Regions from separate parts of the Peribacillus sp. B65 genome, predicted to be linked through region 3. Evidence: riboswitches for the same ligand, from Rfam matches in the RefSeq annotation. Region 3 holds a riboswitch; each other region holds the start of a gene.
What was found. A riboswitch is a leader RNA that binds a small molecule or an ion and turns the genes downstream of it on or off. The one in region 3 is predicted to bind S-adenosylmethionine.
Positions count from the first base shown of each region.

Region 1: linked by a shared signal. The riboswitch ahead of ACSR9O_RS12820 (O-acetylhomoserine aminocarboxypropyltransferase/cysteine synthase family protein) and the one ahead of mmuP (S-methylmethionine permease) in region 3 are both predicted to bind S-adenosylmethionine.
Region 2: linked by a shared signal. The riboswitch ahead of mtnW (2,3-diketo-5-methylthiopentyl-1-phosphate enolase) and the one ahead of mmuP (S-methylmethionine permease) in region 3 are both predicted to bind S-adenosylmethionine.

Region 1 is NZ_CP195840.1:2,618,779-2,626,955, reverse strand. Features, by position in the region: gene ACSR9O_RS12835 (MetQ/NlpA family ABC transporter substrate-binding protein) at 1-500, opposite strand, end outside; gene ACSR9O_RS12830 (methionine ABC transporter permease) at 516-1,184, opposite strand; gene ACSR9O_RS12825 (methionine ABC transporter ATP-binding protein) at 1,177-2,211, opposite strand; SAM riboswitch class I at 2,365-2,477, opposite strand; gene ACSR9O_RS12820 (O-acetylhomoserine aminocarboxypropyltransferase/cysteine synthase family protein) at 2,593-3,903, opposite strand; SAM riboswitch class I at 4,003-4,110, opposite strand; gene ACSR9O_RS12815 (thioredoxin family protein) at 4,255-4,563, opposite strand; gene ACSR9O_RS12810 (toprim domain-containing protein) at 4,567-4,932, opposite strand; gene gcvH (glycine cleavage system protein GcvH) at 5,025-5,408, opposite strand; gene ACSR9O_RS12800 (arsenate reductase family protein) at 5,505-5,861, opposite strand; gene ACSR9O_RS12795 (acyl-CoA dehydrogenase FadE) at 6,002-7,789, opposite strand; gene ACSR9O_RS12790 (acetyl-CoA C-acetyltransferase) at 7,858-8,177, opposite strand, start outside.
Region 2 is NZ_CP195840.1:4,682,485-4,690,661, forward strand. Features, by position in the region: gene ACSR9O_RS22870 (YncE family protein) at 1-427, opposite strand, end outside; gene yoyC (protein YoyC) at 546-905, opposite strand; gene ACSR9O_RS22880 (DNA alkylation repair protein) at 922-1,164, shown strand; partial or broken gene ACSR9O_RS22885 (DUF2188 domain-containing protein) at 1,222-1,368, opposite strand; gene ACSR9O_RS22890 (CobW family GTP-binding protein) at 1,437-2,360, opposite strand; gene ACSR9O_RS22895 (cupin domain-containing protein) at 2,799-3,332, opposite strand; gene ACSR9O_RS22900 (methylthioribulose 1-phosphate dehydratase) at 3,357-3,986, opposite strand; gene ACSR9O_RS22905 (2-hydroxy-3-keto-5-methylthiopentenyl-1-phosphate phosphatase) at 3,983-4,642, opposite strand; gene mtnW (2,3-diketo-5-methylthiopentyl-1-phosphate enolase) at 4,649-5,881, opposite strand; SAM riboswitch class I at 5,987-6,140, opposite strand; gene ACSR9O_RS22915 (pyridoxal phosphate-dependent aminotransferase) at 6,272-7,444, opposite strand; gene ACSR9O_RS22920 (carbon-nitrogen family hydrolase) at 7,544-8,177, shown strand, end outside.
Region 3 is NZ_CP195840.1:3,117,990-3,126,166, reverse strand. Features, by position in the region: gene ACSR9O_RS15245 (ring-cleaving dioxygenase) at 1-440, shown strand, start outside; gene ACSR9O_RS15240 (ring-cleaving dioxygenase) at 465-1,412, shown strand; gene ACSR9O_RS15235 (alpha/beta hydrolase) at 1,412-2,020, shown strand; gene ACSR9O_RS15230 (flavin reductase family protein) at 2,038-2,646, shown strand; SAM riboswitch class I at 2,871-2,973, shown strand; gene mmuP (S-methylmethionine permease) at 3,057-4,445, shown strand; gene mmuM (homocysteine S-methyltransferase) at 4,442-5,404, shown strand; gene ACSR9O_RS15215 (hypothetical protein) at 5,636-5,803, shown strand; gene ACSR9O_RS15210 (helix-turn-helix domain-containing protein) at 6,236-6,610, opposite strand; gene ACSR9O_RS15205 (asparaginase) at 6,840-7,829, shown strand; gene aspA (aspartate ammonia-lyase) at 7,853-8,177, shown strand, end outside.

The DNA.
Region 1 (8,177 bases), 500 kb from region 3:
TTATCGACGCCTTCTTTCAAAGTGATCAGGCCATTCTTTTCCAAAAGGGATAAAGCGCGTCCATGATCAGCAACAGAGCTGCTCATAATAATTGTTGCGCCTTCCGGAAGTTTATCAATGCTTTTATATTTTTGTGAATATAGAGCAATCGGCTCGATATGGATTCCGCCAGCATTAACGAAGTCATATCCATTTTCTTTAATTTGCCCCTCTAAATATGGAATATGTTGGAAATAGTTAGCATCCAATTCCTTATCATTCAACGCCTTATTCGGTAAAACATAGTCCTGGAAAGTTTCGATTTCCAATTCGATTCCTTTTTCTTTAAGAAGCGGCTTAGCTTTCTCAAGGATTTCAGCATGAGGAACATTGGATGCCCCTACAACTATTTTCTTCGATTCTTTCTCCGTATCACTGCCGCTTTTATCCTTTTCACTTCCACAAGCAGCCAAAGCGATAGACAACACTAAAATTAATGCAAATCCTAAAAACTTTTTCATCCTATTCATCTCCCTTTATCTTTTGTCCAATTTAGATGTAATCACATCTCCAATAATTTGAATTATGAAGACGATAATTAGAATAACGATGGTCGCCACTAGTGTAACGTCATTTTGATTTCTTTGATATCCGTCCAAATAGGCTAGATTACCAAGCCCGCCTGCGCCGATGACCCCGGCCATTGCGGTATATCCAACCAATGCAATCGATGTTACCGTAATCCCGGAAATAAGTGCAGGCATTGACTCTGGAAGAAGGACCTTCCAAATGATCGTGCTCGTTTTTGCTCCCATCGATTTAGCGGCTTCAATTACACCTTTATCGATTTCACGAAGGCCGATTTCTACCATACGCGCATAAAATGGTGCCGCACCGATAATAAGTGCCGGCAGTGCAGCGTTCTCTCCGATCATGGAACCGACTAGCGCTTTAGTGAAAGGAATGAGCAGCACGATCAAAATAAGAAATGGAATGGAACGGAAAATATTGACGACAGCACTCATGATCCCGTTGACTGCCCGGTTTTCCCACATATTACCCTTCCCTGTCAGGAACAGGATCAATCCTAATATTATGCCTATAAAAAAGGTTGCCACTACAGAGACGCTTGTCATGTAAAGCGTTTCCCTCGTAGCTTCAATAATGTCTTCCCAATCAACATTCGGCAATAATTCTTCAAGCATGAGTAATCACCTCCACGCCTACCTGTTGTGCTTTAATGAATTCGATTGCGCGGAGCATTTCATCCTCAGTGCCATCAAGATGGATAAACAGTGTTCCATATGAACCGCTTCTTGTTTGGGATATCTTACCTTGAACGATATTGACATCCAACTCGAAGTTACGTACAAGCTTGGTGATCAACGGGCTTTCGGCATGATCGCCTACAAAGGTCAATTGAATCACTTTGCCTGCAGGATAGCGTTCGAGCAAATGGTCCATCGTTTCTTTCGTTTCTTCCGGTTCCGTTACCTGTTGCACGAAACGCTTCGTCATTTGTTCTTTAGGGTTCTTGAAAACATCCAGGACAGGTCCCTGTTCAACAACTTGCCCACTTTCCATCACGGCGACGCGATGGCAGATTTTGCGGATCACATGCATTTCATGTGTTATCAGGACGATCGTCAACCCCAAACGCTGATTGATGTCAACAAGCAATTCGAGTATGGAGTCGGTAGTCTGCGGATCCAAGGCAGAAGTCGCTTCATCACACAGCAGCACTTTAGGGTCATTTGCCAGAGCCCTGGCTATTCCCACCCTTTGCTTTTGCCCTCCGCTTAATTGTGATGGATAGGCCTTTTCCCTGCCTTCCAATCCTACTAACTTGATCAATTCGTTCACACGCTTGGTTCGCTCAGGTTTAGAAACTCCTGCAATTTCCAATGGGAAAGATATATTCTCCTGAACGGTCCTCGACCATAATAAATTGAAATGTTGGAAAATCATGCTGATTTCTTGACGGGCCTTGCGGAGCTGAGCCCCTTTAATTTTTGAAATTTCCTTCTCAGCAACTACAACGGATCCCTCTGTTGGTGTTTCCAATCCATTGAGCATTCTGATCAAAGTACTTTTCCCCGCTCCACTGTAACCGATGATACCGAAAATCTCGCCTTTATTTATTTCAACATTCACATTATTTACAGCCTTGATTGTCTCACTGTTTCCTTTTCCTGTTCGGAACAGCTTACTGACTTTCGTCAATGTGATCATTAACCCTCACCTCTTTTATCCAATAAAACCTATGAACTTAGTTGATTTCTCTACATTATTAGTCTGTTTCTCATATCATGTAAAAGTTTACCCAATTAAAACAGAAAAAACCTTTCTGCATGAGCAGAAAGGCAGGTGAAGAAACAGGCCTTCCTCTCATCTTCCAAAGTGATTAAACTTTGTGTGAATTGGCACCTTTCCAAGGAAATCTCCTTGTCGGTTGCCGGGTTTCATCGGGCACATCCCTCCACCTCTCTTGATAAGAGCTAATATATAGAATATTTGTACATCATTAAGTTCTTTAGTATGGAGAAATTTTATCATAGATAAAAAAGGAGCGCAATGTATAATATTTCTAGTACAAGCATACAGAAACTTTACTTAAACCGTTTTGGATGTCAAGGAGACGATATTCGTCGCTTTTTCAATTGCCTGCTCCAAATCTTCTATTAAATCCTCTACATTTTCAATCCCAATCGATAAACGGACTTGGTCGGCACTCACACCCGCTTTCGCAAGACCTGCCTCATTCAATTGTTGATGGGTCGTACTGGCTGGGTGGATGATCAAGCTCTTCGCATCCCCAACATTCGCTACATGGGACCATAATTCCACCGAATTGATAAGTTTTGCCCCAGCTTCTCGATTACCTTGTATCCCAAAAGTCACAACAGATCCAGCTCCCTTTGGCAAATATTTTTCCGCAAGGGCTTTATCGGGATGATCCTCATCACCAGGATGTGAAACCCAAGTCACCGCAGGATGGTTTTTTAAATATTTAATGACAGACTTGGTGTTCGATAGATGCTCTTTCATCCTTACATGCAGCGTTTCAAGTCCCAGCGTAAACTGGAATGCACTTTGGGCACTTAGCGCAGGTCCTAAATCACGGAGTAACTGGACTCGGGCTTTCGTTATGAATGCGGCAGGTCCAACTGCCTCGGCGTATACCAGATTGTCGTAACTTGGGTCAGGCTCTGTGAAGCCAGGGTAATTTGGCGAGTTCCAATCGAATTTCCCTCCATCCACGATGACACCACCAAGCGTAGTTCCATTTCCCAGAAGCCATTTTGTAGCGGAATGGATGACAATATCGGCTCCAAAATCAATTGGTCTGCATAGATACGGTGTCGCAAAGGTATTATCAATGATTAAAGGTATTCCGGCATCATGGGCGATTTTCGCTACCGCTTCAATATCAAGCACCCTCAAACTTGGATTTCCGATGGTTTCAGCAAAAATGGCTTTAGTTCTTGGCGTAATCGCCCTTTTGAAATTTTCAGGGTCATCAGGAGAAACGAACTTCACTTTAATCCCGTATTTAGGAAGAGTATTTTCAAAAAGGTTATACGTACCGCCATATAATGTAGATGCTGAAACAATCTCATCCCCTGCAGCGGCAATATTCAGGATTGAAAGTGAGATGGCAGCCATTCCGCTTGCTGTTGCCAATCCGCCGATTCCGCCTTCCAATAAGGCCATTCTTTCCTCAAAAACGCTGATCGTGGGATTATGGAGTCGTGAATATATATAGCCATTCTCCTTTAGGCCAAATAAATTCGCTGCATGGTCGGTGTCTTTGAACAAGTATGCATTGCTTTGGTAGATAGGAACTGCACGTGCACCTGTTTCATCAGCTTGCAGACCGCCATGAACACTCAATGTTTCGAAACGCAATTTTTTCCCTGACATATGATTTCACCTTTTTCTATGGATTTAGTTGGAATTATATGATGTTTGGCCTTTTATAAACAAAAAAACCACTTCAATAAGAAGAGGTTTCAAGAATACACCTCATCTACCAGAGCCAACACTCTGCTGGAATTAGCACCGTATATAAAAATTTATACCGGTTGCCGGGCTTCGTCGGGCCAGTCCCTCCGCCACTCTTGATAAGAACTATTAAATTCTGCCGTTACTTAATTCAAAATATAGCATTTTAGATTAAATCAGTCAATGAATTGTTAGAATATTCTTTGTTTAATTTCATCTAGCATTCATATGTCCGCAACAAAGAAACCAACCACGGTTCTGATTGGTTTCTTAGCTGATTTCCTTAAGCAATCCGTACAAATAAGGAACGGATTGAAAGGCATATATTTTTTTGTGCAGCCGTCCTTCTTTGAAAAACAATAAACATGGAACACTTTCGATTTCATATGATTCGGCAATTGCTTGGACATAATTCATATTCATTTTGCCTGCCTTCAATTCCGGGAATAGCTCCAAGGATATCGTCAGCATCTTGGAGGCAACCTGACAAGTGCCGCATAAAGGGGTATATAAATATAAGCAAAAGGTTTCCCCATTTTCAACAGCAAGCTTACACTCTTCTTCTTTCCATTCCTGCATCAATTAGTCGTTCACCCTTTGACTTAAAAATTTCATTTTCACATTCATATTGGCAGATAGAAGCACAGTTGCGATATGATGTTCGGGTGAGCTTTCCACTTCTTTGTACATTTTATTAATATACAGGTGGTTCGCCTCAGGCATTTCCATTCGGAACTGCTTCCGCAGCTTTTCTCCTGATTCATCTGCGTCAAAAAGGAGATAAACATCACGGTCCATCAATTCATCCACTAATTCATCCAGCTTAGTTAATGATATGGTCCCATTCGTACATCTAATTTCCACATCTTCATTTAAAACGGAGGCAACTTTTCTTCTATCGGAACTGCCTTCTACAATGATCACTTTATCGAATTCGCCCCACTCCATGTCATCACTCCATCTCACGAATTATGTGTGCAACTGCCACGGTACCAAATGAAAAAGAGAGCAGGCCTTTTCAGTCCCCCCTCTCCTTTTTTTTAACCGTTGATTAAACTCTCATACTCTTCAGCGCTCATCAAGCTTTCAATATCACTGCTATTAGATGGTTCAAGCACGACCATCCATGCCTTTTCATAAGGAGACTCATTTACATATTCAGGGTTGTCACTTAAATCTTCGTTTACTTCAACAACCTTGCCACTGATAGGTGCATAAAGCTCAGAAACGGTCTTAACGGATTCAACACTTCCGAATGGTTCGTTCGCTTTCAATTCATCGCCGATTTCCGGAAGCTCAACGAATACGATGTCCCCAAGCTCGGACTGTGCGAAAGCTGTAATTCCAATGCGCACTGTTCCATCTTCCGTTTTGACCCATTCATGTTCTTTTGTGTAACGAAGTTCTTTTGGTGTTGTTGTCATTATTAACCCTCCATATGTACATCTTATTTTATCTATTCCATTATAAGGTAGATTGTTTGTTTAAGTAAGGAATTAACCAAATATTTCGAGAAATTTTCAGTTCCAAACCTGTTCGAATTGCTCCTCTTTGAAACCTACCGTCACTTTGGTGCCATCCGTAACAATCGGCCTTTTCAGAAGCATGCCATCTGTGGACAATATATCAAGCATCTCTGCTTCAGAAGCTTCTTTCAGCTTATCCTTTAAGCCAAGCTCCCGATATTTTTGACCGCTAGTATTGAAAAACTTCTTCAACTCCAAATTGCTGATTTTATATAGTTGTTCTATTTCTGTTCGCGAAGGCGGATTTTCCGCTATATGGATTGCTTCATATTGCAGTTCATGATTATCAAGCCACTTCTTCGCGTTACGGCATGTGCCGCATTTTGGGTACCAATATAATGTTAAGCCCATCATTTCACCACCTATCAATAGAATACCCGTTTTCATCACGCAATACAACGAATTGTCTTTTGAATTTCCAATGCGATTTCATCAAAGGAAATAAGGGAATGCCTTCTCGGGCATTCCCTTTACTGATTTTGATTCATTTCTTAAAGAGCATATTTTTCAGCTTCGATTACCTTGACGGAAGCTTCACGTTTTTTCGCAATGACATTGATCGGATTATGCCTTGTCAGCTTACGGAGCGACGCAAGCATGATGCGAAGAGTATCGCCTGTTTCCACTGCGATTAACGTTTCCTTTGCGTGCTGTTCTATTTCATTGAAAGCTTCCTGAACGAAGATTTCTGTGTAAAGCACTTTTTGTTTGTTCTTCTCCAGGCCTGTAGCTGCTATTGCTTTTTCCGTACGCAATACCACGGATTCCGCTGCATAGGCAAGGGATGCGATATCAGCAATGTTGGAGAGGATTTCTTGTTCTTGATCAAGAGTTTTGCCGTATTTCTGTGCAGCAAGGCCAGCTGCCAGAATCCCGATTTTCTTAGCATTCCTAACAAGCATTTTTTCTTGTGCCAATGGCTCATCGCCAGGTTCTTCCGGCATCATCATCATTAATTCCTCTTGCAGGCTTTGAGCCTTTTGAAGAAGCGGCAATTCCCCTTTAAGTGCTTTCTTCAGGAAAGTTCCAGGGACAAGCAATCGATTGATTTCATTTGTACCTTCAAAGATCCGGTTAATCCGGGAATCACGATATGCTTTTTCAATTTCATACTCCTGCATGAAACCATAGCCACCATGAAGCTGTACGCCTTCGTCCGTAACATAATCCAACACTTCGGAAGCGAAGAATTTATTCAATGAACACTCAATGGCATATTCAGCGATTGCAGCAGCCATTGATTTACCATCTTTCACTTGCTCATCCGTCAATTTGCTTTGTCTTTGTTCATAAAGGCCAACGGTACGGTATACAGAGCTTTCTGCTGCATAAATTTTGGATGCCATTGTTGCAAGTTTTTCTTTCGTCAAGTTAAAATCGGAAATTTTCGTTTTGAACTGTTGACGTTGATTCGTATAAGCTGCTGTAATCTCAAGGGCACGTTTAGATCCGCCGACTGCACCGACACCTAATTTATAACGGCCGATATTCAGGATATTGAAAGCGATGACATGTCCTTTTCCGGCTACACCCAAAAGGTTTTCGACTGGCACATGTACATCTTCAAGGATTAATGTACGTGTAGATGAGCTTTTGATTCCCATTTTCTTCTCTTCAGCACCAGTTGATACGCCATCATAATCACGCTCAACAATGAAAGCGGAGAATTTTTCGCCGTCGATTTTGGCGTATACACAGAAGACATCTGCAAAACCTGCATTTGTAATCCATTGTTTTTCACCATTTAGAATATAGTGTGTTCCTTGGGCATTCAATTTCGCTGTCGTTTTTGCTCCCAAGGCATCTGAACCTGAGCTTGGTTCCGTTAAGGCATACGCAGCAATCTTCTCACCCGTTGCCAGTAAAGGGAGGTATTTTTTCTTTTGTTCTTCATTCCCGAATAATACGATCGGCAAAGATCCGATACCTACATGTGCACCATGCGTAATTCCAAAGCCGCCTGAAAGTGCCATTTTTTCTGTGATCAATGCCGAACTGATTTTATCAAGACCCAGTCCGCTGTATTCCTCAGGAACATCAGCACCAAGTAAACCGATTTCACCTGCATGCTTCAGTAATTTAACGGAACGGTCAAATTCATGGTTTTCTAAATGTTCAACCTGCGGCAGAATTTCATTCTCTACGAAATCCTCGGTAGTTTTGGCGATCATTTTATGCTCATCAGAATAATCTTCCGGTGTAAACACTTGATCATACGTAATATCTTCTACTAAAAAGGCTCCGCCTTTAATGAGGTTATCTGTAGTTTGATTGGACATGTTATTTCCTCCTAAGTATTTAAGATAGTAAATCCGCCGGAAGCATGACAGCTTCCGGGAGGGGGGGATTAAGCAAATAATTCAAATACTCCAGCAGCACCCATTCCGCCGCCAATACACATTGTCACGACTCCGAACTGTTGGTTTCTGCGCTTCATTTCATGTAGCAGGCTTAATGTCAGTTTTGCCCCCGAACATCCTAGTGGATGGCCTAAGGCGATGGCTCCGCCATTTACATTGACAATCTCTTCATTCAAACCGAGCTCACGAATGATTTGAATGGATTGGGAAGCAAAGGCTTCATTCAATTCAAATAAACCAATATCCGATAACTCAAGACCCGCTAGCTTCAAAGCTTTAGGAATGGCTGCAATCGGTCCGATACCCA
Region 2 (8,177 bases), 1.6 Mb from region 3:
TACCAACCTTGACAATATCCTGTACCTCCCCATCAGCATTTAAAAAATAAATGGAGTGATTCGCTTGATTGACCGCCACGATGCTTTTTCCATCACGTAACAATTGCATATTGACGATTCCTTTCCCAATTTCCCAACTGTTTATCATTTTTCCTGCTGATAAAGAGTAAACTTGGACTTTCTTCATCTCTTTTCCATAAAGCAGGATAGTATCTTTGTCTGCCAGGAGCAGGGCTCCGGTAAATGGTTCTGAAATATCCCATTTTGCAAATGGATGATAGTTTTCATCTATAAAAGTCAGAGAAGTATCCTTGATATTGACAGTCGCCAGGAAAGATTCACTTTTATTGATTTTAGTAAATGCATTACCGCTATTACACCCAGTAAGCAGTACGATGGCAAGAAAAAGCCCAATGCCCCACTTCATATTTTAAGCTCCTTATTCATTAAATATCTATTTTTTTAAAATTTTAACAATGATTTGTGAAAAAAGTATGAAGCGGATAAGAATATTTGCTAACAAGCACCCGTATCACAATCTGGAATCATAATCTTTCCAATTCAGTGATATAGAGCATGACGATTGCATTTTTCATTTCTTCCGAAAGCGAAGATTCCATCACGCGTTTAATGGAGAGGTAAAATTTCTCCAATACTGGTTTTCGGGCACGGGGATGGGCATTTTCATCCAAAAGCTCACGGCGGACGAGTTCCGGCAAAACTTCCCTTCCACCTCCATCGGTCACCTTACGATTGTTCCATATGCTTAAATAAGCCACCAGTAATTCTTCTTGCCTGATATTTTCCTTCATAGTATCCCTTCCATCCATTACTAATTCATACATATTATTGATCAAGTTCGTAAAGACTATCTTAATAATACGATTACGCTTTTTAAAATTCAAAAAAGGAGTGAGTACAGTGTCTCAAGTATACCGCTGTCCGAATTGCCGGACAAATAAATCTCGCTTCAATCTCATTCAGCAAGTAGCAACCCCTGTTAAAAAGGATCCGCAATCCGGTGAGATTGTTGAACAATATTCGAACGATTCCCTTCAGCCGTTCCATCTAGCATATAATGGTCCTGAAGTTCGGGTGCAATGTGCTGCGTGCGGATTAATAGAAGACGAAAAGACATTTGCCGCCTTTGGAATGCAAGAATAAAAATGGTCAGACCCTCAAATGGGTCTGACCATTTTTTCAATCTTTTCCCACCGACATCTTAGCCCGGTCTATGGCAATTGGAATGGCTTTCCCATCCTCATATCCTTCATCCAATAATGCATTCGCGATCTCTATAGCCTTTTCCCTGACATCTTTATCTAGATTCTTCATCGAATTTGGGTAATCGTTCTTATTCCATGGCATTAATACCGCCTCCTTGATAAGAAAGTCTTCTTATATGTTTCCCTTCTTTTATGGGCGGTAAACGTTTATCAGACCGCTCTCGCTTCCAAAGCTTTCAACTGACCGATCAACATTTCCTCATCCAACTTTTCCCCGATGATGACGATATTCAATGGCATTTTCATCATTTCATTCATATACATCGGCATTCCGTAGGAGTATTGAAATAAATGGGGGTATTGTGAATGTGTAAAGGAAATGTATCCTTTCATTCTATATACCGTTTCCGGCAGGGACCTAAGCCACTCTTCAAAGTCGGTTTGTGCCACGGCACCTTCAAAGGTATGAACGACTGCAGTTAAATGCAAATTGTCATGTACATCAAGCTTTTGATGGCTATTTTGCCGATTTCTTTGCATCCCTTGCAATGATTTCAAGGAAACGTCTGCATACTCCGTCAATAAACATACAGCATCCGTATTCAGTGCCTGTATCGTATATATCAGCTGTGCGGCCTCCATCTCACTTACTAAATCCGCTTTATTCAATAGTATGAAATCGGCATGGTGGATTTGCTCGGCAAGCAGCTGTCGAAGCTGCGGAGACAGTTCCTCGCGATCGCGCCACCTTAATAAATCGACCACGGTGATAATCCCTTTATACTCCAGCCTTTTGGCGAAGATCGGGGACATGATGCCATCCAATACTTCAACTGGATGAGCAGCGCCCGTCGTTTCAATATAAACCGCATCCAAGTCATTTTCGGTTAGCAATTCATGAAGCTGAACTTCCAGTTTATCTTGAATTGTGCAGCAGATGCACCCGTCAAACAACTCCTTCAGAGGCACTCCATCACCAATGAGTCCGCTGTCAACCGATACACTGCCGAGCTCATTTAAAAGCACGGCCACTTTTCTGCCCGCGTCACTTTCCTGCTTTAATATATTTCGAAGAAGCGTCGTTTTCCCGCTGCCGAGAAAGCCGCCCAATATGTACACTTCGGTTGTTTTCATTCTTATCTGCTCCTATGATCCTGTTAAATTCGATTCCGTTAAATTTTATCATAATTACCTTACTAAAGCACTTGCCGGATTCACATAAAAAAACCAGCCCGTAAGCTGGTTTCAGACTAGGCAAATTCGAAGAAAAGCGAGTTCGACTGCAGTTTTTTATTTAAAAACGTCCAGTCGATTTCAGAAATCCGCTCCCTTTCCGCCGACTGTCTCCCGAGCCTCCTCGACGCAAGCGTCTGTGGGGCCTCGGCTAGCCAGTTATTCGGCAGGAGTGTCGCAAATTTCTTCAATCTTGCGAGATTTCTTTCCTATAAAATAGAAAAAACACAAAGGGATTAATCATGTTTTTTTATAAAATCAAGGTTAGGTGAGATCATCCCGACTTCCCTTTTTTCTACAAATAAAAACCAGCCCGTAAGCTGGTTTTTTAACATTGATTCATGCTTGAACTTCGTCTTTTTCGTAAATCGGCACCCATCCTGCCGCTGTAACGAAAATGCGGACAGCAACAGTTTTTCTATCTTCTGCAAGCGTGAAATAATGTCTTGTTGATTCTGGTACACTAATAAGATCACCTGGATTAAGGCGCACGTCAAACCACTGTTTCTCTTTGCCTTCAATCGCAAAGATACTCGTACCGCCTGCTATGAAACGCACTTCATCATCTTCATGGTGATGTTCCTGCTTAAAGTTTTCAAGCATTTGATCCAAGTTCGGATTCGCATCGGATAATGTGATGATATCATGCGCTTTATAGCCTCTTCTTTCGGAGATTTCCGCTATCTCTGATTGGAATGCTGCAAGGATTTCCTCCTTTTCAGTATCTGTTAGATCGTATTTTTCCACGAGATGGGCCGGTAATTTAGAAATGTCCCATTGCTCATAAATAACCCCTTGTGTTTCTAAAAAGCCTTTTACCTGTTCACCGTTTTCAATAACCTCGTTTGTTTCCTGGAATCTGATCGTCGCCATCATTCATTCCTCCTACATTAGTGTTTATCTTAAAGAAACTGCAAATGCCTTTTGTTGATTAAGCAACAGTTGATATTGAAATAAAAATTCGCAAGCTTCAAGTATTCTCTTTGCTTCGAGTCCGCTTTTACCCCAAACCGTAATACCATGATTGCGGATCAGCACGGCGCCAGAGTCTTCTTCGACATGTGGCTCGAACTTATCTGATAACAGCGGAATGTCAGCATGATTATATATGATTGGAATCCGAAGTTCCGAATCTTCATCCCACCGACCGGTCGCTTTAATGATTTCATGATTACGAAATGAAACTTGGCCTTCATCCCCGTACAATTCGGATATCACATTATTTTCAACTGTATGGACATGGAGTACACAGTTCGCATTCGTTTTCCGGTAAATGACTGTATGAAGTAAAGTTTCGGCCGATGGTCTTAGGTTCGTTTCTTCAACTGGCTTTCCTTTTAAATCCACCAGTAAAAAGTCCGAATCCGATTGCTTCCTTTTATCCTTACCGCTTGCCGTAATATAAAAGAAAGGTCTTTTAGGCTCCCGAATGGACAAGTTCCCGCTAGTTCCCATAAACCAATCCCTTTCGGCCAGTTCAGCTTTAATATCTGCCAGCTCCTGCCATTCTTTAGAATGATTATTCACGCTTTACCCACCTTTTGCTGCTTAATAATATCAATTACATCAAAAAACGTTTCAAATCCTTGATGTGGAATCCCTTCCCTATCGCATTTTTCAAGCAGTATGTCACGGGCTATGACAAAATCCGCCTGTTTTGCAGCTTCAAAATCCGTTACTGAATCTCCAATAACGAATTTAAAATCTTCCGCACCCGCAATTTCCCTCATAATGGATGGCTTGCAGCAACCGCAACCATTATTACATTGATCATCACAAGAATGCGGCCACTCAATATAAATCTTTTCCTTATCAAAAAATGCACGGTTGCAATAAACGGACTCTGTTGGCAAGATATCATTTAAAAGCGGAGCAATGAAAAAATCCATGCCCCCGCTTACAATATATAAAGGGATGTTGGCTTGTTTCGTATACTCAACGAATTCATAAAACCCTGGACGAATGCCGGCCGTCTTTCTTACATATTGGATGATGTCATCCTTCAAGCCGCTATCAAGCAGGGAAAACATATCCCCTACTCCTGAAGATATACTGATTTTTTGCTGAAGGACACCGTCTTTCAACGCTTCCCATTCCGGAGGCGCAAATTTCTTCATGATGGAAATGATATTATCCGAGTTGGTGATCGTTCCGTCAAAATCACAAAAGATGATCGGTTTCATTATTTCTTATAGGCCTCCCCATAACACAAGAGCTTTTTTTAGTGTTTCATCCTCAGCAGCCGCTTCAGATAGTTCCTTTCCTGCCAGTACGGCTTCCACAGCGGATCGGAAAGCCTTTGCCCCGCCATCTGCTCCATCAGGATGCCCGTGAATTCCACCTCCGGCATTAATCACACTATCGATTCCAAAATCCTTGATTAGATCCGGAACCATGCCCGGATGAATGCCAGCAGAGGGAACAGGGAAGGCTTTTTTCCATGAAAGTTCATCTTTTGTCAGAGCTTCAGCAATCGCCAAGGTCTCCTTTTTTTCAAGTGCGACACTTCCATAAGGGGACGGAAACAAGGATAAATCCGCACCTGATAACCTTACTAATTTACCAAGCAATAATGGATAGCCGACCCCATAAAATGATGAAGCTGACAATGCCCCGCTATATGCGGGGTGCGCCATGATCGGCAGCTTGATACGATCATGTTCACTCAAGGCCTGCAATACATCCAAACCATATGTATGAACGTTGAACAACAAGGCATCTGCCCCTGCATCAGCCGCTTGCTCTGCCTTATCCAATAATTCAAATGTTTTCCCTGATAGATTGACTGCATATAAAGTTCGGTGGCCAGTGGTTTCATAGACATCATTCAATATTCTTTTTCCCGTTTTTATTCTATCGAAAAATGGAGTCAGTTCCTGGTCAAAGAGGATCTCATCATCTTTAACTAGGTCGACACCTCCTAATGCTTGTTGCCTCAGTTGCTCATTATGGAATGTTAGGTCTCTTCCTAATACACCTTTAAAGATGCTCATCACCAGGGGCCGGTTAAATACGCCAATCTTTTTCCTAATGCCTTCAATGCCAAATTGCGGCCCGGGAAAGGCTTTTTGGATATCACCGACAAAATCCAAGTCGATAAGTTTTATTTCCCCGTCCAATGAAAGTTTGCCGAAGACCGTCGTTAGGATTGCAGGTAAATCATTGGAGAAATTCCTTGCCGGATAGGCAATTTTAATAAGCGAACGGTATACTTTACGATTAAAGTAGCTGTTTGCCCTCTCTTCTTCGGAAAGTGGTGTCACCGATACGACGCGTCCCTTATGTTTTTCCAGTTGTTTCTGGACTAAATGGGGCAGGTCCGTCCATGTCCCGACAGTCAAACCTAAGGCAATGCTCTCTGCTTTTTTCTCATGATTTCCCTTAGAATCATGAATTAAATAAGTAGCGACTATCTCGCTCATTTGATCACTCCTATATCACGTTAGTAAACTCTCGATGTCATTAACCTGAAATGGTCTCAAAATGGCAAAAGCCCCTTCATAAAGAAGAGGCTTTAATAAGCCATCTTCTTATCTCCCAGCCATTGGCTGCAAGAATTAGCACCGTGCCTTGTGGATTTCAAGAAAAATCCGGCGAAGAATTCCGCCCCATTTTACAATGGAATTACGGTCGGTTGCTGGGCTTCATAGGGCTAGTCCCTCCACCTGCTCAAAATAAGAAAACGCTGATATATAAATTTGCATCCAAGTATCGAAAGATTAAGAATTTATTTTGTATTCTGACAGGTAATCCCTACTTTGTCAATAAGTTTTAACTATTTAAGGGTGAATTAATCGGATATATCATTGTGGTTAAAATAATTTTAATTTACTTATCCGTTCCACAGCCTCTTTCAGCCGTTCTTCCGAAGTCAGCAGCCCTACCCTGACATAACCTTCGCCAAATTCACCAAATCCATTCCCTGCGGCAACAGCAACGTGGGCATGCGTTAATAAATAGTCTGCAAAACTCTCGGACGTAAAACCTTTAGGTACCTTGAGCCAGGCAAAAAATGATGCAGCAGGAGCTTTGACATCCCAGCCGATTGCCCTCAATCCCTCAATGAAAACATTCCTTCGTCCCTCGTACATCTGCACTAACTGCTCTACACAGCTCTGCGAGTCAAGCAAAGCGCTTGCGGCAGCTTCTTGTATCGCCGGGAACAGACTCACATAAAGATGGTCTTGTAATAGTTCAAGAGCTTCTATGACACTCTTATTCCCCACTGCGAAGCCGACTCTCCACCCTGCCATATTGTATGTTTTCGATAGTGTGTATATTTCTATTCCTATTTCCTTCGCTCCCTCTGACTGGAGAAAGCTTATCGGTTTTTTTCCGTCGAATCCTATCGCCCCATAAGCGAAGTCGTGGACCACACAAATTGAATGCTCTTTTGCAGTAGAGACGGTCTCATCAAAGAAACTTTCAGTTGCAGAAGCACCTGTGGGATTGTTCGGATAGTTCAAGAACATCATTTTGGCTTTATCAAGCACTTCTTTATGTATGTCACTGTATTTTGGAAGAAAATCATTTTCTTCTGTCAAGGGCATGAATTCGGTCTTTGCCTGGGCTAAAACAACACCGGAAAGATAATCCGGATAGCCGGGATCCGGAACAAGGATCGTATCACCCGGATTCAATAAACACTGCGGCAGTTCGACAAGGCCTGCCTTTCCCCCGAAGAGAATCGCCACTTCACTTTTCGGATCCAGCTTGACACCGAATTCACGTTCATAAAAGACGGCAGCAGCATCTTTTAAATATTGATGCCCCCGGAATGGCGAATATTTATGATTAATCGTTTTTTCAGCGGCAGACTGCAAGCTTTTCACGATATGGTCTGGTGTCGGCTGATCAGGGTTTCCCTGGCCTAAATTAATGACATCATGTCCTTGCTCCGTGATGGCATTGACTTTTGCGACTAGTGAGGCAAAAAACTGCTTGGGCAGGTCCTGAAGCTGTCTGGATTTTTCGAATTGCACCATTTATACACCTTCTCTGAAATTTCTTGAAATTCTAGACACAAATGATATATGTTTATCATAGTCTTGTAAAGCATTTTTTACATGTGGGGGTTTTAAACGATGAAGTGGAAAATAGCTTGTATTCAAATGGATATAGCATTCGGGCAACCGGATATCAATTTTCAGGTTGCGGAACAATGGTTGGAAAAAGCAGCACGGTCAGAACCCGATATCGTCATTTTACCAGAGCTTTGGACAACCGGATACGACTTAAGCAGGTTAAATGAGATTGCTGATCAAGAGGCGGAAAAAACGATTGAATTTCTTAAAACACAGGCAAGGAAACACGAGATTCACATAGTAGGCGGTTCCATTGCGAAAAAAACAAGCAAGGGAATCTATAACACCATGATCATCATCGATAAACAGGGAAGTCTCATAAAAGAATATGATAAGCTTCACTTATTTCAGTTAATGGATGAACATCATTTCCTGAAGCCAGGAGAAAAGGATGGTTTATTTACTCTTGATGAAAAAATATGTGCTGGTTTCATTTGTTATGACATCCGTTTCCCTGAATGGCAGCGAGCGCATACCGCTAAAGGCGCCGAAGTTCTATTCGTTACGGCTGAATGGCCAAAGCCGAGACTCGATCACTGGAGAGCCTTATTGATTAGCCGTGCCATCGAGAACCAAGCCTATGTAGTAGCCGTTAATCGCTCAGGCTCTGATGTCAATAATATATTTGCCGGTC
Region 3 (8,177 bases):
TCAGGAAAACAGGCACATACCCATCTGCAATTAGGGGGCAAAATCCAATTGTCGTTTATGAGACAGGTGAGGGAGGAACAGGAGCGGAACTTCATATTGAAGAAAGGAATGACATTCCTCGGGAAAGGTTGGGGAGGGGTGGAGTACACCATGTTGCCTTTCGGGTGGATAATGAAGAAGAACTTAGAAAATGGATAGAAAAAATTAGTGAATCAAAATTCGTGAACTCTGGATATGTGGACCGCTTTTATTTTCGTTCACTTTATTTTAGGGAGCCGAATGGAATATTATTTGAACTAGCTACTGATGGACCTGGATTTGCAGTTGATGAAGCAGAGCAGCACCTAGGTGAGAACCTTGCCCTGCCGCCATTTTTAGAATCAAAAAGAAAAGATATTGAATCGAATTTAAAACCACTGAATACAAAATCAACTAATTAATCAAGGGGAAAGGAAGGAATCGGCATGCAAAAGCAAAATGCAGGAATACATCATATAACCGCAATTGTAGGCAATCCTCAAGAGAATGTGGATTTTTATGCTGGAGTGCTGGGAATGCGTATGGTGAAGAAAACCGTTAATTTTGATGATCCAGGCACCTATCACTTATATTTCGGAGATGAATCAGGTTCACCGGGCACTATCATCACTTTCTTTCCTTGGCCTGGGGCATACCGAGGGACAATTGGCTCCGGACAAGTGGGGATAACAACATATGCCATTCCGGAAGGTTCATTGGGCTTCTGGGAAACGCGCTTGGGTAAATTTAATATTGACTTTGAAAAGATCTCACGCTTCGGCGAGGATTATCTGGGATTTCAGGACCCACATGGATTGCAACTTGAACTGGTTGAGCGTAAAGAAGGTAAAAATAGCGAGTGGTCATTCGGCGGTGTACCAGCTGATAAGGCAATCAAGGGATTCGGCGGTGCTGTATTATTGACGTCTAAACCGATCAAAACGATGGAACTTTTAGAGGAAGTGATGGGTTTGCAAAAGATGGGGGAAGAGGGCGATTTCATTCGCTTCAAATCCACATCGGATATCGGAAATTTGATAGATGTTAAAAAAACGGTTTTGCCAAATGGGAAAATCGGAGTGGGAACTGTTCATCATCTTGCATGGCGTGCAAGCGATAATGAAGATCATAAAGAATGGAGGGAACATATCGCAAACCATGGCTATGGCGTGACACCCTTTAAAGACCGCCAATACTTCGATGCCATTTATTTCAGGGAAGATGGAGGCATACTCTTTGAAGTTGCCACAGATCCACCTGGCTTTGCTCATGATGAAACGAAGGAAACGATGGGTAGTAAATTAATGCTGCCGCCATGGCTTGAAGAAAAAAGGAAAATTATGGAGAAAACGTTACTGCCGGCAGTGCCGAGGGTACTAGAGGAGGATAAATGATGAAGCATATTTTTCAAAAAGGAAGTAATCCAGATGCACCGTTGCTTTTGCTTTTACATGGCACTGGAGGAACGGAAACGGATCTTTTGCCATTATCGGAGATGGTTTCACCGGGATCATCCGTACTCAGTGTACGGGGAAATGTACTTGAAAACGGAATGCCCCGTTATTTCCGCCGGCTGGCTGAAGGAGTTTTTGATGAAGAAGATTTGATTTTCCGTACGAAGGAGCTTTATGACTTCTTGGAATCAGCGTCCGGACAATATGACTTCGATCGTGACAGAGTGGTGGCATTAGGTTATTCTAATGGTGCAAACATAGCAGCAAGTTTGATGTTCCATTTCGAAGGGGCATTAAAAGGAGCGATTCTTCATCATCCAATGGTGCCTAGACGCGGGATTGCTTTGCCGTCCCTATCGGATATACCTGTATTCATTGCTGCAGGTAAAAACGATCCGATTTGCCCCGCAGCAGAAACTGATGAACTTAATCGGATTTTACTGCAAGCGGGTGCTGCGGTGGACGTTCACTGGGAAAATTACGGTCATCAGTTAACACGTTCAGAGGTTGATGCAGCAAGTTCATGGTTTCAAAAGAACTTTTTATAAGAATGAGAGGGATGAAGATGATTTCAGTAAATCCTGAAAGTCTTACAGAACGGGAAAATTATAAGTTTTTGACTGGAAGCATCATACCGAGACCAATAGCCCTGGTCACGACACAATCCGAAACCGGTACAATCAATATAGCGCCGTTCAGTTTTTTTAACATAGTCAGTTCCAATCCTCCGATGATTTCCATTTCTGTTCAACGGAAAGAAGGAGTTTTGAAGGACACGGCCCGAAATGCAATTCAAACAGGTGAATTCGTTGTTCATATCACTGATGAAGACAATGTTGCTGATGCAAATCGAACGGCCAAGGAACTCCCGTCTGACGAAAGTGAATTGGGTCTTACCAATTTCACTCAGGCTGTTAGTGATAAGGTGTCGGTACCAGGATTGCAAGAAGCGAAGGTACGCTTTGAATGCACATTGGAGCATGCGATACCTTTGGCAGGTTCCAAGAATAAACCTGGTTGTGATTTATTGATAGGGAAAATAGTCTGCTATCATATAGAGCAGGAGATTTACCATAATGGCCGAATTGACCAGAATGGGCTAAAACCTGTAGCAAGATTAGCGGGTCATACTTATACAAAACTAGGAGAATTATTTGAAATTGAAAGACCTTAAGGAATATAAGAAAAATGGCGTCATCTTTTAAGGTGTCGTCATTTTTTAAAAATTATTCCCGGTTAGCATTATTTACAATTCTATAATGTAAGCGACTGTTCCAAAAACAAGTTCATATCTATGCCAAAGGTGCGTTGATCGTTTGGATTTTAAAGGAAGTCTTTACAAACCGAAACAAAACTTGACAATTTTTTCATAGATTGATAAAGTTATAAAAAAATAATTTCTTATCCAGAGAGGTGGAGGGACTGGCCCTATGAAACCTCAGCAACAGGTCTGCAATGACACTGTGCTAATTCCAGGGGGTGAAACCTTGATAGATAAGACCGTATGTGTTTATTTGTCAGTAACGCACTCTTTTTTAGAGTGCGTTTTCGTTTTTTCTGGATGCAAGATAAAGGAGAGTAAGAATGGAGAACAAAAGGAAGCATGATTTTCAAAGGAAAATGCAGGCACGGCATATAATAATGCTATCGCTTGGCGGGGTGATTGGAACAGGTTTATTCTTAAGTTCGGGTTATACGATTCAACAGGCAGGCCCGTTTGGCACCATCCTTTCCTATCTGATTGGGGCATTAGTGGTTTATCTAGTCATGCTATGTCTAGGGGAACTGGCAGTACATATGCCCGAGACAGGTGCGTTTCATAGCTACTCAGCTAAATACATAGGTCCTGGGACAGGGTATACAGTAGCCTGGTTGTATTGGCTAACTTGGACAGTTGCACTTGGTTCGGAATTCACGGCTGCAGGATTGTTGATGCAGAGATGGTTTCCATCAATCAATGTCTGGATATGGAGTGCACTATTTGCCATATTGGTTTTGGCATTAAATGCGTGGACCGTTAAATTTTTCGCTGAATCCGAATTCTGGTTTGCGTCTATAAAGGTATTTGCCATTGTGATTTTCATTATTTTGGGAGCAGCGGCAATGCTAGGTTTCATTCCAATAATTCATTCACAATCCGCTCCGTTATTCTCCAATTTTACAAGTGAAGGTTTATTTCCGAATGGTGCTTTTGCCATTATAATGACGATGCTTGCGGTGAATTTCGCATTCTCTGGAACTGAATTAATTGGAATTGCAGCTGGAGAAACTGTGAATCCAGAAAAAACGATACCAAAGGCAATCCGTATGACATTATGGAGATTGATTATCTTTTTTGTAGGAACCATCGTTGTATTATCCGCATTATTGCCTATTTCGGATGCAAGCGTATTAGAAAGCCCCTTTGTGGCAGTTCTTGAACGGATTGGTGTGCCATATGCAGCGGATATTATGAACTTTGTTATATTAACTGCCATTTTGTCTGCTGCAAACTCAGGACTGTATGCGGCATCCAGAATGCTTTGGTCACTTGCAGATAAGGAAACTATATCACCAATATTTGCAAAATTGACAAAACGGGGAGTTCCGATAAATGCAGTCCTTTTCAGTATGTTGGGCGGCTGCTTAGCCCTGTTTTCGAGTATTATTGCACCGGATACTGTTTACATAGTGCTTGTATCCATTTCTGGACTAGCCGTTGTTGTAGTTTGGATGAGTATTAGCATGTCGCAATTTCTATTTCGCAGACGATATATAAACGAAGGAAATTCAGTAAATGACTTAGCTTATCGAACGCCATTATATCCACTCGTACCAATCGTTTCTTTTATGCTATGCCTAGCTTCTTGCATAGGAATTGCATTTGATCCTACACAACGAATTGCACTATATTGTGGCATTCCATTTATTTTGATTTGCTATGGAAGTTATTATCTGACACAAAACCATAAAGAAAAGAGGAGTAAATCATGAACATTAAAACTAACCCAATTGACGCTATTTTACGAGATCATTCAGTCATGATTTTAGACGGAGCTTTAGCTACAGAGCTAGAGAGGCATGGATGTGATTTGGACGACCCGCTCTGGTCTGCACGTGTATTACTTGAAAATCCAGAAGTGATTTATCAAGTGCATTCTGACTATTTTCGTGCTGGAGCGGATTGTGCGATTACGGCTAGCTACCAAGCCACTGTTGAAGGTTTCGCACTCCGCGGAATACAAGAAAAAGAGGCTTTGGAGCTAATCAGGAAAACGGTTTTACTCGCAAGAAAAGCAAGAGATGATTTTTGGAAGGAAGAAAATCAAACGCTTAGGCCTAAGCCATTGGTTGCTGCATCTGTTGGGCCTTATGGGGCTTATCTTGCAGATGGTTCAGAATATGTAGGAAACTATGGTGTTTCGGATGAAACTTTAATTGCATTCCATAGCTCACGAATATCAGCGTTGATTGAAGCTGGAGCTGACCTTTTAGCATTTGAAACGATTCCTTCCCTGCAAGAAGCAAAAGTATTATATTCATTATTGAAGGATTATCCAGAAGTGTATGCTTGGCTATCCTTTTCATTGAAAAATGAAAAAGCGATAAGTGACGGTACTTCACTCGAGGAGTGTACAAGATTGTTTGGGGACAGTGAGCAAATTGCAGCAATCGGCATCAACTGTGCGCCAGTTTCATGTATCACGGAAGCCATCAAGGTGCTGCGTGCAAACACGGATAAACCAATCATTGTTTATCCGAATTCAGGTGAAACATATAATCCGGAAACTAAAACATGGCATGGTCAAGAATCATGTAACAGGCTCGACCTGAAATCTGAAGAATGGCAACATGCAGGTGCGCGTTTAATTGGAGGATGCTGTAGAACGGCACCACATCATATTGAAGACATTTCAAGAAAGTGGCGACCTTACGTGGTGGTATCCTCCTAGCCCTTGTACTGTTTTAAAGTATGTATGATATAGACCCTAACTAAAGGAACAGGAAGCGTCATAATCAGGCGGTTCCTGTTCTTTTTGAATTCATTATTCAAATTCGAGTTATCATATCTCTTAGGCTGAAAAAGAAACCGCTTCAAAAACAGGAATGGGAGAAATTAAATCATAATATTTGTGTGCTTGGGAAAACTAAACAAACAATGAATAGAAAGGAGAGAAATGAGTATGAGCCGTGGTAAAAATTTTAATCACAAAGAAAAAGGCCATCCGGGAAATTTACCTAATAATAGAATTAGCGAAGAGAAGGAACACAGCCGGCAGTATGAACAAATCGAGGATATTGTCACACATGAAGCTTTTAAAAATCGGGAAAAAGAAGACGAGATGCCTTAATATATTTCATGTATATACGGGGGGAAAACCATGAGCTTTTGCTATGGTTTTTTCTTTCATTACTAATAAATCAGGAGGGGAACAGATATCTATCATACCTTGTTGGAAAAGGAAGTAAGCTAAATAATAAGCCGACTTTCTTCTATATAAATAATAAAACTCAAATTTCTCAGCTTGGCGCATCACGCATCATTAGCATTAGTCATAAGTCACTAAGAAGGAAGTATAACCTGCATTGTCATCCAGAAAAAATTAAGGGTAACGTCTAAAAAGGGCGAACTTAATTAATCGGAACCGGCTTACCCTAACTGGTTAAAACCCTGGAATTTTTACAGTTTTAGATATAAATCATGACAGGTACATCGTGAATATTATAAGTACCTGATGAAGTACGGTTCGTTCCCCATATACAAGTCTTAAGCCCAATTTCTGCTATGTTTCATTTTGTTTATCGCGATTTATTTCCACTTCTCGTTTAGCTCTAATAAAAGCGATAAATTGAATCGTCTCCTCTTCAGAAAGAGAGATTCCATCAACGGCTAGCTCCATATTTGGTAAATCCGTTAATTCCATGACTTGAGGTGACTCTGTGGTAATATCTTTAGCAGGATGATCTACCCGACCTAGAATGTAATCAGTGGATGTATCATATAGGCCTGCCAATAAATTAATCGTTTCTAATGAAGGGCGGCGGTGGCCCGATTCATAACCTGCATAGGTACTCTTGGCGATTCCAAGTCTGTCAGCGGTATATTGTAAAGACCATCTTTTGGCCTTCCTTAATGAAGTCAATCTATTTAAAATCATTCTTATTACTCTCCTTTTATATAAATCCATTATAACATCAAATTGAAATAAGTGTACGCGTAATGAATAATTTTAGCTTGATTTCACTATGAAACATGACTATAATAACATGTGGTGTACGCGTAACATGTACATTTGCAGCGAAACATCCTTTTCTGAAATGATAAGAATGATTGTGAAACAGGGAGGCTATATAGGGGGTAGTATATTGGAGAAGTTGAAGTCAAAAATCAAGAAGTTGATGTTGATTACTACAGGTGGTACAATTGCATCGTTAGAAGGAAAAAATGGACTTGTTCCAGAGATGAAAGCTGACGACATTTTAGGTCACCTACCGGGATTGGATTTACTATGCAAGATTGATAGTAAGCCTTTGATGAATATTGATAGTACAAATATGCAGCCGGAAGATTGGACAGAAATGGCACAATCCATCCATGAGCACTACCATGATTACGATGGCTTTGTGATTACCCATGGAACAGATACAATGGCTTACACTTCAGCTGCGCTCTCATATATGTTACAAGATTTAGGGAAACCAATCGTCATTACAGGTTCTCAGATCCCAATTGCCTTTAAAAAGACAGATGCCAAAAGAAATATCTCTGATGCAATTCGGTTTGCTTGTGAAGATATTGGAGGAGTATATGTTGTTTTTGATGGTAGAGTCATCCAGGGTACGAGAGCCATTAAATTGAGAACGAAAAGCTATGATTCATTTGAAAGTATTAACTATCCTTATATTGCTACCATATTCAAAGATAAAATTGAGTATCTAAAGCCAGTTCATTCACCAAAGAATAAGGAAGCTAAGTTAGATGCTTCCCTATGTACTGATGTTGCTTTGGTTAAGCTGCATCCCGGTATTAAGCCTGAATTCTTTGATTTCCTGAAAAATCAATGTCGGGGAATCGTAATTGAAAGTTATGGAAGCGGTGGTATTCCCTTTCAAGGAAGAAATATTTTAGAAAAATTGAATGAGTTAGTACAATGCGGAATATCCGTAGTCATTACTACCCAATGTTTAGAAGAAGGGGAAGATATGGATATTTACGAAGTTGGACGAAAAGTGAACAAGAATGTCATCATTCGTTCCAGAAATATGAATACAGAAGCCATCATTCCGAAGTTGATGTGGATTTTAGCCAAGACACGGGATCCTAAAAAAGTGAAGGAAATGATGGAAACACCGATTGCAGAGGACATCACATTCTAGAACAAACAAAGGGGCAAGAGGAAATGTTGATAGAAGAGAGAACATACCGAATCGAGAAAGACTTTCTAGGGGAAAAGGAAATTCCGGCAGATGTTTATTATGGAATACAAACTCTACGCGCTGTAGAGAATTTTCCGATTACCGGTTACAAAGTCAATGAAGAAATGATTCGTGCACTAGCGATGATTAAAAAAGCAGCCGCTTTAGCAAATATGGATACCAAAAGGTTATATGATGGTATTGGAAGCGCTATCGTCAAAGCTTCTGAAGAAGTGATTGATGGAAAGTGGCATGAATATTTCATCGTTGACCCAATTCAAGGCGGCGCAGGGACATCGATGAATATGA